DNA from 3 places in the Paenibacillus sp. WG02 genome. Region 1 is predicted to be linked to each of the others. Evidence: riboswitches for the same ligand, from Rfam matches in the RefSeq annotation. Region 1 holds a riboswitch; each other region holds the start of a gene.
What was found. Region 1 has a riboswitch for cyclic di-GMP ahead of ACBP55_RS24465 (diguanylate cyclase domain-containing protein). Riboswitches for the same ligand answer to the same signal wherever they lie in the genome.
Positions count from the first base shown of each region.

Region 2: it holds a riboswitch for cyclic di-GMP, as region 1 does, so the genes downstream of both, ACBP55_RS14035 (response regulator) here and ACBP55_RS24465 (diguanylate cyclase domain-containing protein) in region 1, are expected to answer to the same signal.
Region 3: it holds a riboswitch for cyclic di-GMP, as region 1 does, so the genes downstream of both, ACBP55_RS28475 (hypothetical protein) here and ACBP55_RS24465 (diguanylate cyclase domain-containing protein) in region 1, are expected to answer to the same signal.

Region 1 covers NZ_AP036016.1:5,324,558-5,328,405, forward strand. Annotated here, with positions in the region: gene ACBP55_RS24455 (GNAT family N-acetyltransferase) at 306-728, opposite strand; gene ACBP55_RS24460 (HAD family hydrolase) at 770-1,420, opposite strand; cyclic di-GMP riboswitch class I at 1,627-1,719, shown strand; gene ACBP55_RS24465 (diguanylate cyclase domain-containing protein) at 1,782-2,774, shown strand; partial or broken gene ACBP55_RS24470 (putative bifunctional diguanylate cyclase/phosphodiesterase) at 2,799-3,563, shown strand; gene ACBP55_RS24475 (MDR family MFS transporter) at 3,584-3,848, opposite strand, start outside.
Region 2 covers NZ_AP036016.1:3,173,994-3,177,841, reverse strand. Annotated here, with positions in the region: gene ACBP55_RS14045 (ABC transporter substrate-binding protein) at 1-693, opposite strand, end outside; gene ACBP55_RS14040 (DUF2294 domain-containing protein) at 954-1,301, opposite strand; cyclic di-GMP riboswitch class I at 1,633-1,721, shown strand; gene ACBP55_RS14035 (response regulator) at 1,851-2,213, shown strand; partial or broken gene ACBP55_RS14030 (winged helix-turn-helix transcriptional regulator) at 2,364-2,716, opposite strand; gene ACBP55_RS14025 (S-layer homology domain-containing protein) at 2,879-3,848, opposite strand, start outside.
Region 3 covers NZ_AP036016.1:6,283,482-6,287,329, reverse strand. Annotated here, with positions in the region: gene ACBP55_RS28485 (hypothetical protein) at 56-250, opposite strand; gene ACBP55_RS28480 (MDR family MFS transporter) at 650-1,873, shown strand; cyclic di-GMP riboswitch class I at 1,985-2,079, shown strand; gene ACBP55_RS28475 (hypothetical protein) at 2,182-2,487, shown strand; gene ACBP55_RS28470 (exopolyphosphatase) at 2,624-3,538, shown strand; gene gloA2 (SMU1112c/YaeR family gloxylase I-like metalloprotein) at 3,615-3,848, shown strand, end outside.

The DNA of each region.
Region 1 (3,848 bases):
GCACATTCGACAGCAAACGGATCGGAGCTTGTCAGCATTGTGAATTTTGTCACTTAAAATGACGAAACGAAATCGCTTTCACTCTTTTTTTTAAGTTAATAATCTAAAACAATATATGCGAAAAGCCTGCTAACATGACACTTAATTTAGTCCAACGCTTAAAAGTAATCTTATCGATGTAACCTAGCAATTGAGTTGGAGGTGGCGTTTAGCCACGAACGCACATGCTGGACGCAACACAAAAAGGACCTGAGTCGACGGTCGACGACTCTGGTCCTTTTTAAAAGAGATACATCTATACAAACCTACTCCTCTTCCGCTTCTTCCACCTCATACGTACATAGGAAACGTTCTACACCGGGATACTTCTCCCCGAGGCTGCGGATGACGAACCCAATATTTCGATAAAATTGGACCGACTCTTCATCCGTTTCTGCCACGATTCGAACCGGATGCATATCTTCAATAATTTCAAGGATGATCCCTCGGCCAAAGCCTACCCCTCTGCTCTCCGGTTCAACGGCCAGATGAGTGATCGTCATCTCCTGATTATCATTCAGTTCAAAGCCGATAATGCCCACCATGATACCTTCGGATTCATACCCAAACAGCCAAAGATTTGCATCATTTTCATAACTCTCAAGAACCGGTTGAAGCGCCTCCGGATCAGGGAAAACACTGTAACTAAGCAGTTCTTGTATGTCATTTTCGTTGAGTCGGGATTTCACATTTACTAACATCTTTATTCACTACTTTCATTAATCGTTATCTACACATAATCTAACAACTTAAGCAAGCTGTCAATATTCGCTATAGGTGTAATCCCCTTCTCCTTCATCAAGTGATCGTTGGTCCCATAACTAATAAAGGGGATTCCAGCATCTATGGATGCTCTGCCATCTATCCACGAATCTCCGACCGATATCCATTCTCGCTCATGAATTTGAGGAAAATGCTGCTTGGCGGCTAAGTATCCGGATGGAGAGGGTTTCATCGCTGCCATTTGCTCTCTTCCGATAATCAAATCAAAGTATGGATGAATTCCGGTCTCTTCCAGCGCATGAACCGCGGACTTGTACGAATTGTTTGTCACAATAATCAGGACATAGTGCGACTTTAAAATCATTAGAAGCTCGGAAACATGGGATTCCAGACCTGCGCCCTCCATACCTATTAGTTCATGATGAACGACCATTTTCATCACTTCTGTATAGGTCTCTTCAGGCATCCCCTTCGCTTTCACATACGCAATCATGGTTGACGTGGTATGCTCTTGAATCGGAAAATCAACCGGTAATAGATCATTCTCGGTAAGGAAGTCTGCCACTTGCTTTTTCATCATTTGGAAATTAATTCTCGACCTCAGCAGCGTATTATCCATATCAAAAATAATGCCTCGAACTTGGCTTGATTTATTCATTAAGCCTCACCTATCCATCTCTAGAACTACAAAATATTTAAGAAATTAGCATTATAAATTATTCTTAGTTGAATTCGACATTTTTCGCTATTTATATGCAAATACCGCTATAGACACGTCATTTTCAACTAATTATAATGAGGCGTATTAACTGGTATTTAAGCTTTTCGCAACATTTACCAGTGCCTTTTGAACTACATATATGGAATCGTTAAAAGCAAACCATTGGAAACAATGCGACGCAAAGCCATGACCTAAGGCATCCCTAACTTGGATGCTATGGACGACAGGTTACCGAGTCAAGGAGTTCATCCTTTCATTCGGGATGGACTTTTTTATTTATACGAAATGAGGTTGATTCATGCATCTTACGCTGATAGATAATTATTTGATTTACCTCATGCTGCTAGTGCTCATTATTTCAATCATTGCTCTTTACATATCCTTTAGTAACAAAACAGCACTCAACGCTTCCATACTAGAGTCTGCTATCGATTGTATCATGATGTTTAATACAAGTGGAAAGATCATTGCATTCAATCCGGCGGCTGAAGCGATTTTTGGTTACGAACGCAAAGAAGCTTTAGGGCTTACGTTAATCGATTTTCTTTTTGAAAAAGATGGCCAGGAGACAACCTTCTTAAATCTGCTATTCACAGCCAAAGACGAAACGATTATCGGTAAGCGAATCGAATTGAAAGCCTATCGTTCGGATGGCAGCGTATTTCCCGCAGAAATAACGATGACGAGCTCTTCGTATAAAGGAATGTATGTCTATACAGCTTATATCCGCGATTTAACAGAGAAAAAGAAGTCCGAGGAAATCGTACATCAACTAGCCTACTTTGATCTGCTGACAGGGTTGCCGAATCGCAACCAGTTCAATCAGCTTTTCCATGATGCGTTAAACAACGCCAAACAACATAATCAGAGCTTAGCTCTGCTTTTCCTTGATGTAAATCGGTTTAAGCTCATCAACGATACGTTAGGCCATCACTTAGGAGATCTTGTTTTGAAGAAGTTCTCCGCATTGCTTTCGGAAAGTTTGTTAGCTCAAAGCATTGTCTCTAGACTAAGCGGCGATGAATTTGTGATTTTGTACCCGCTAGGCAATCAGAAGTCAGCTGCTGTGCAAGCCGAAAGAATCATTCAACAATTGGAAGCTCCTTTCCAAATCGACGGGCGCAATGTTTTTGTTTCCACCAGTATTGGTATCTCTTTGTATCCGATCGATGGAGAAGATCCCGAGGTTCTACTGAAAAATGCCGATCAAGCCATGTATATGGCCAAAGAACGCGGAGGAAACCATTATTATTTTTATAAACAGGAAATGAGTGTCCTTTATTCGAGGTGAAATGCATGCGAACAATCCCTCCGAACAGCCATAGAACATAATGAGCTCATCTTGATGTACCAACCCAAATTCAATATTCCTTCCGGCAAAATAATCGGTGTCGAAGCTTTACTGCGTTGGGATAGCCATAAGTTAGGCAGTGTCTCGCCGAAGGAATTTATTCCGATTGCAGAAGAATCCGGACAAATTATTGCCATCGGAAAATGGGTTTTACAAACTGCCTGCCTACAAATGAAAAAATGGCAATCTGCGGGTATGGAGCCTGTTCCAATTGCAGTCAATCTATCCGCTGTCCAGTTTCATCAAGAAGATTTGGTGACCATGATACTCGATATTCTGCATCAAAACGAGCTGGAAGCACAGTATTTAGAACTCGAAATTACCGAAAGTGTATCGATGAATAACGGCCGTAACATCATGGAAAAGCTTTATGCTTTACGGCGCAAGGGAGTTAAAATCGCTGTCGATGATTTCGGAACTGATTACTCATCCTTAAGCTTTTTACAGAATTCTCCTATCAATACTTTGAAAATTGATAAATCGATCGTTCAAGATATTTCCACCAGTATATCTGCATCTTCTATCATTGAAGCTATAATGGCCATGTCACATAGTTTAAACAAGAATGTCATTGCAGTAGGTGTGGAAACTCAAGAACAGCTCACTTTTCTAGAGAAAATTGGTTGTCAACATATACAAGGATATTTATTCTCTGTTCCGCTTACTGACCAGCTATTTGAAACGAGCTATGTTATCCATGATGCAAATGCTAGTCCAAATGCTTTATGAGAAAAGCCAGAATTCGGAGGTTACTCCGTCTTCTGGCTTTTCAGATTGGACGCTGAACGAATAGCAAACGGCATGGCCAATGAAAGTAAGCTTGCCAAAAGTCCAAACACGAACATGTCGTGAATCCCTGTATAAAAGACGCTGGATTTAGTAAGGATTGCCCCCATAATCGTTACGCTGACCGCTGTCCCGATATTCCGTGCAAAGAGCTGCAGCGAGGTGGAAATGCCCTTCTGATGCGCTTCTACCAGCTGCTGTGAACCGATTGTTGTTATTGTGAAGATT
Region 2 (3,848 bases), 2.2 Mb from region 1:
GTATTTAACGACTCCTTTGTTCAGTTCCTTAACTTTAGCAAAAGCTTGATCTTCGTTAAAAGTCGTGTTGCCCGCAACCACAGATGCTGCATCCAAGACCATTGGGCCTGTTGTAGCCGTGATGTTAGGAAGAGTCAGCTTCTTGGAAAGCTCAGGACTCCAGAGGTCGCTCCATGACTTGATCTCTTTGGTAGTTGCTTTCGGATTGTAGGCAATACCGAGTCGACCTACTGTGTAGGCAGGACCGTAATCTTCACCCAGTGGCGCCTTGGCCAAATCATAGATGTCTTTCAAATTCGGAATGCGGCTGCGATCGATTTTATCGAAAAGTCCCGCTTCAATTCCTTGTTGTGCGTAATAGTCAGATAAATAAATGAGATCCACGCTCGAGCTGCCTTGTTTCACTTTGTTCAAACGTTCTGCGTTATTGCCTATTTCCAGAACAATCTTTGCGTTATGCTCTTTCTCAAACGGCGCGTACACTTCTTTCTTGAAGAAGTCATCCGAAAACCCCCAGGTGGAAATGACTAAAGTTGTAGGTTCCCCTTTGGATGCCGCTGTGGCAGCTGCTGTGGGTGCTGTTGTAGCTCCACTTGTATTGCTCTGGTCTTTCGCAGGCGCTGTGCCGCAACCTGTCAAGGCTAGTCCTACTACAGATAAAGAAATTAAACCACGAACCATTTTTTGTTTCATTATTCATCGTCCTCCCAGTTTTATCATGTATGATTTTAATGCGTGAATCCCCTGTTAAATTTTTACTAGTATTCTTCAAGACCCTATATCTATGCGCGTCTCGATCTAAATGCAATATGAAAAAAAAAAGAAAAGTACCCTTGTTAGAAAGAAGCTTCTAATCAAGAGCACTCTTCATTGTAAACAATGCAAAGTGACATCTATTGGTATACATGTGGTTTCCTCTTAAGATAAATCAAAAGAGAACACCGTCGATCAAACTATTCGGTTTGTTTAAGAATAATATTCGTTATTGCCCATTGCGTCGGCGGATCATAGTCCCTTAATACGGCATCCATGGATAAGCCAAGTTCTTGCTCCAGCCTTTCCCGGATTCTCTTCTTATATATGGAGGACATATAAAAATCGACTTCGTGTTTGAGCGTTGGCGCCTCGCCTTCTAATGCGGTTGAACGCGGTGAGCGGCGATGCTTGGCATGAAAAGTAATAATGTTTTGTTCAATTGAAACCTTCAGCAGTGTTGTCCCAAACCCGAACAGCTCTTTGGATATTTCGTTATAGAGGTGACACAGCTTCTTCTTGTATTCATTAGAATCTAGTTGTGGCATGGAATCACCTTCAAGATTAATTATCAACCCTTATGCATGTAAAATCTATCTTAATAATACATAGGATTTCAGAATTAATCAAGAGAATCGTTCGTCTTTCTCACTAAAAAAGGGCATTATTTAACTACAACTCATCTAAATGATCCAATTTCCCGAATGTCTTACAAATTTTGATGCAAATGTTGGATCTTGCTTACAGGTACTTCATGCTTATCATGCATTTTTCCCTTAGAATGTGTATATTATTCAGGAATGATCACTTCCTTTACCACTAGTACTTTATTACTAGTAACTAGAGTGGTATACTTAAAAAAATAGCAATTCTTCTGTTATACGATAAGAGCAAAGCTAATGAAAATTAGTGACGCAAAGCTACAGGAGCTAAGGCGAATTACTTCGCTATGCTTGCCAGTTACCGAAGGAAGGGATATATCCACGACTCCCCTTATTCTTCTAATATGGGGAGTTTTTCTTATGTAACGAATTATTGTAGCCATCTATAACAGTAAACAGCTAGGTAGAAAGTCCCCCTGAAAGGTGATAATTATAATGGCGAGACTAATGGTTGTAGATGATTCTATGTTTATGCGATTGATGATTAAGAACATCCTCTTAGAACTTGGGCATGAAATTGTAGCGGAAGCATCGAATGGACTTGAGGCAATCTCTCTTTTCTTACAGCATTCTCCTGACATCATTACGTTGGATATTACAATGCCCGAGATGGATGGTATTACTGCTTTAAAGGAAATAAAGAATTACAATAGCGATTCAAAGATCATTATGGTGTCCGCAATGGGGCAACAATCATTTGTTATTGAGGCCATCACCCTTGGCGCTAAAGATTTTATTGTGAAGCCTTTTGATAAAGACAGAGTAGCTGAAGCTGTAAAAAAGGTACTGAATATATAGCTAGTTGGAAGTCGGGTGACTATCCCTTACAATCGATTGAAAACATAAAAAACAAAAAAAATGAGAAAGCAAGAATTCCTTGCCACCTCATTTTTTTGTTTTATGTGCCCCTGTGTGATTTTTTTCTTTGAACGGTTTTTTAGATATCTTTTACAAACTTATTCCAAATCTCTTTAATTCAACAAAAATGCTTTCCAATCTCTTTCCTTTTTCCGTTAACGTATATTCAACGCGAGGAGGTACTTCGGGAAATACTTTCCGTTCCACTACTCTATGTTCTTCTAGCACCTTAAGACGGAGCGAGAGCGTTTTGGGACTAATGCCATCCATAGATTTCAGTAGTTCGCTGAATCGCAGCGTACCTTCGATAAGAAGGTCCCGAATAATTAAAAAGGTCCATTTCGTCCCAATCACATCAAGTGTTTTGCAATGGGACAAGGCACGCCTGGTGTTCCTTTGGTTAATTCGATAGGTTCAACAACGCTCATAGAAAAATCCTCCATTAAAAAACAATCGATTTAGCCAATCATATCACAAAAGTAACTTTTCTTAAGTCCCTTTAGTAAAATACGAGAAAGCCGCTGCTTCTCTTGGATAAACAGAAAAAAGGCAGATTGCTTGACGCAACCTCCCTTTTTATTGCAAATACTTGTATTACCTAGTAATTACTTTGTTGGATCCGGGTATACATCAACCGAGATTGATTTGCCGCTCGCTGTAATCATGGTTACCGTAAATGAAGAAACTTCTACAGGTGATCCATCAATAGCGGATTTAGCTGGTACGTAGACGTATTTGGCGTCTCCGCGAGTAAGTCTGATTCTATCATTTACTGTAGAGAATACCCAGTCGGTAGGGTCTACATCTTTACCAATTAATGCACCGATATCTTTATCATCTTTAGGAAAACGGTATCCTGTTGTTGCGTCTCCATCTAGTGAATATGGAGCATTTGATTTCCCGTTTACGTTGTTTACGCCGGTAGCGTTGTACTCAACATTGATATACCCTGAATTCGGTACAATATTATCATTTGCCCACTTGACATTGCTTATGAAAAATTGAATACCGAATACAGGAGCAACACGGAACACGGAACTATTTTTAAAGCCGTTGTTACCGTACTGATCCAGTAACGTAATGTTGCTGAACGTTTGTTTTTGGTTCAGTTTACCGCTGTCATTAGCCGACCAAACGGTAATTCCCAAAGTAGATTGGGGATTAGTAGGTATGGCTTTCAGTGCCGACAACCATATGATTTTTGCCTTGCCGTTATAAGTAGCTGTCAACGAGCTAACTGTTAACGGATCATCTTTAATGGCAATGTTATCCATGAATGCAACCTTACTTCCGACGTAATTGGATGGTTTAAACACAACAGAAATACTTGTTGTCCCCACATCTTTTCCGCGAATACCGTAACCGTCGGATAAAGTTCCATTTTGTCCATCTTGCTTCGGTTTAATCACAATGGATGAAGCTCGCGTATTGGAAGTAGTCATGGAATTAAGCGTTTGAATCGTATTATTAGGCAGTTGGACAATGTTCCCGCTAGCATCCTTAGCAGTTAGTGTGATTTTGCCGGAGAAATAGTTTTCTAAAGAAACACCTTCTGTAGAATATACGCTAGAGGTT
Region 3 (3,848 bases), 960 kb from region 1:
TGGCATAAAAACCTCAAAAACACCAAAATAGCGTCTCCACGTTCCGCATATTGGCTCAATATCGATATAATAACCGAAATAGAGGCTCCTCGTTCCCCGCGATCTTCAGAACAGGCTGATCGCCTTGCCGGTCATATTGCTTCTTTTGGCGGCAGAAGGAGGCTGAGGCTTGCCACCTTTCAGTAGTTGATCCCCGCCAGTTTCCACAAATGGTGATATCTCTTACGCCGGCCCCCACCATCTTACCCAAGAAGACATTCTAGCCTCCCGCAGTCTGTAACTTGATGCAAAAAGTGCAGGTATTTCTGCTAAAACTACCCCTTCGCTAGGCAGAAGCTGCAAAAACTACATCAAAATTAACCGATTCAGGCTCAAAAGCCAGATTCAGTCTGAATTTGATGTACAAAATGCATGATTACTCGCCCAAAGTGTCACTTTTAACAAATTTTGATGTACTTTTTGCATCAATGCTTGTCGCGAATCAACCCCAACCCCAACCATCCTGCCACGAACCCGAACGCCCAATCTCCACAGTTTCGAAAATTAGAATAAATTGGAGACACATATCGTCATTTTTCGTGTATAATTGAAATTCGGTGTCGATTTCTTTGACCTACGGTAAATTAAGCAGCGATAGGAGTCCTTTCAAATGAATCGGTTACGTGGTTTTCTAAGTTCTTATCATCCCATTGTACATACGTTAATTCTTGGAACCGTAATGGCTAGGGCTGCGTCCTCCATGAGCTTGCCTTTTCTCGCGATTTATTTATCTAGGCATACGTCGATGAGTGCGGTGATGATCGGAATTGTCATCGGTATGGGTTCCTTGGCTGGGACCGTAGGCGGTTTTATCGGGGGCACCTTGTCGGACCGATTCGGAAGGCGCATTATCATGCTGGCTGCTCTTTTTGGCTGGGCGTTCGTGTTCTTAGGCTTTGGCGTGGTTAAATTACCCATCCTGTTTATGCTGCTCAATATGCTGAACGGCTTGTGCCGCTCCTTTTATGAGCCCGTTTCACAGGCGTTGATGGCAGACCTTACAGAACCTGCGAAAAGACTTAAAGTATTTTCGATGCGGTATATGGCTATCAATGTTGGTGTTGCTGTGGGACCACTTTTGGGTGCTTTTTTCGCTACGATGAATGGTGCGCTGCCTTTTCTCATTACTGGAACCATTTATTTTATTTATGCGGTCACACTTTACGCACTGCTCATCGCTTTTGGCATCAAGAAAATCGAGGGTGAGAAGAAATCTTCGGTTACCTTTGGTTCTGCTTTGCGAGTGATTCGAAGTGATATGACTTTTCGCTTGTACATCCTTGGCGGTATTATTGGAGCAATCGGTTACTCCCAGGTGATGGTGACACTTTCGCAATATTTGGAGCGCAACTTTGTAGATGGTGTGAAAATGTTTGCGATCTTAATGAGTGTGAATGCCATAGTGGTTATTGCCATGCAGATTCCACTTACTCGTTGGGCCGAAAAGTACACGCCACTTACTGCCATTATTGTTGGCAACCTAATGTTTGCGTTAGGGGATGTTGGCTTTGCCTTTTCCCACTCGTTGGTATGGCTTATTATTTCGATGGGTATTTTCACCCTTGGCGAGATTCTAAATTACCCCGCTGCTAATATGTTGATTGACAAATTAGCTCCCGAGCATATGCGTGGCACATATTTTGGCGCTCAAACATTAACAAACATAGGCCACTTTATTGGACCTTGGGTAGGTGGGTTCTTGCTCGTTTCTTTTGGTGGAAATACGTTGTATGTTCTTATGGCCGTTCTTACGATTGCGGGATCCATTTTCTACTGGAAAGGCAATATTCGTCAAATATCAGTGAATAATACGTCGAAAAAAGAAAATTTTTGAAAAATATTGCAAAATTAGTTCTTAGGAACTATTCGATTTCAAAACGAGTTCCCGTATCCTTGAGAGTGTAGATATTTATTGCTCGTAGCTCTTCAGGCATTTAGTCAGACATCTCGACAAAGGCAAAGCTGGCGAAAGCCAGTGACGCAAAGCTAAAGGGGCTTCCTTGTCCTGCAAACCGGACTCGCAGCCAGCCAGCCGCCGAACGATTGGGTATCAACATCAGAACCCCTCCGATCGGTTCACTATGGTGGGGTTTTTCTCTGTCATAACAAATTTACGTAAAAATAAAAGGAGGATCCAGCAGCATGCAATCTGAAGGAATACTACAAGAAGAACAAAAAGTGACTTCGCTATGTGGTAATCATGTTGCCCGTTTGGTGCCTTCCACGGATGGACCAAAACTCATGATTAATCGGGAAGAATACGCGTTAAATGAAGCTTGTTGGGATGTAGAAATGTTTCACGGGAGAAACAATAGCATCTTGATTTTCTACTGGAAGGGCGAAGTTAAGCTATCTGTAAAAATGCCGCCGATGCCGCAAATTGAAGCATTTTTGACAAGGCTTTATCAATGTTTATCATCCAAGTTAAGAACAGTACAGCCTATCTAGGTGTACTGTTTTTTTTGTTTCTAGCTGTAAGGAAAATGTAAAGACAAAATCATTGTCACAAATTGACAAGTGCTGATATAATGGAATTCATAGATTTAAGTAGTGCTTAGGAACTATTATTAGGGGGATACATAGCATGAGATTAATCACACGTTCGGATTTTGACGGTTTAGTATGTGCGATGCTTTTCAAAAAGTTAAACATGGTGGATGAAATGAAATTCGTCCATCCCAAAGATATGCAGGACGGTTTGATTGAGGTTTCGGAAAACGATATTTTGGCCAATGTCCCTTATGTAGCGGGCTGTGGCTTGTGGTTCGATCATCATTCCAGTGAACTTGAACGGATGGGTGAGAAGGTTGAATTCAAAGGGGAGACCCGAATCGCGCCAAGTGCGGCACGTGTTGTTTATGATTACTATGGAGGATGGGAGACGTTCGGCGATATCGATGATATTATGCGCGGGGTGGATAAAGCGGATTCGGCACAATTCAGTAAAGAAGATATTTTGAATCCGAGCGGATGGGACCTATTATCTTTTATCATGGATGCTAGAACGGGCTTAGGGCGCTATCGCGATTATCGGATCAGTAATTATCAATTGATGGAAGAGCTTGTGGAGCACTGTGCAACGATGTCCGTTCATGAGATCATGGAATTGCCGGATGTGAAAGAGCGTGTGGCGCGTTATTTTGAATTAGATGCCTTATATCGTGATATGCTTCAAACCTATACGCGGACGGAAGGCAATGTTATTATTACAGACCTTCGTGATGTGGAGACCATCTATCCAGGGAACCGGTTCATGGTGTATGCGCTGTATCCGGAGCAAAATATCTCAATTTGGGTCGTCGATGGCCGAAATAAACAAAACTGCGTCTTTGCTTGTGGTCACAGTATTGTGAATCGTACGTCGAAAACGAATATTGGTAACTTGATGCTCCAAAATGGCGGAGGCGGTCATCATGCAGCTGGTACTTGCCAAGTTGACTATGTGCAGGCTGAGGAAGTTTTGAAGAAAATTGTTGAAACGATGAGAACAGACGGATAAAATGAATGCAACGGACCGCAGGATGGGGAGTTCCCGGAATGCGGTTTTTCACTAAATGGGGACAGGGGGGAATGGAGTGGAGTTAGCACAAATTCATCATGTGGCAATCATTAGCTCAAATTATGAGCGATCGAAACACTTCTATGTCGATTTACTTGGATTAACGGTCATACACGAAACGTATCGTGCAGAACGTGACTCCTATAAATTGGATTTGCGCATCGGGAAGACCGAACAGCAGATCGAGTTGTTTTCATTTCCGAACCCTCCGCTGCGAGTTAACCAGCCTGAGGCAAGGGGCCTTAGGCAT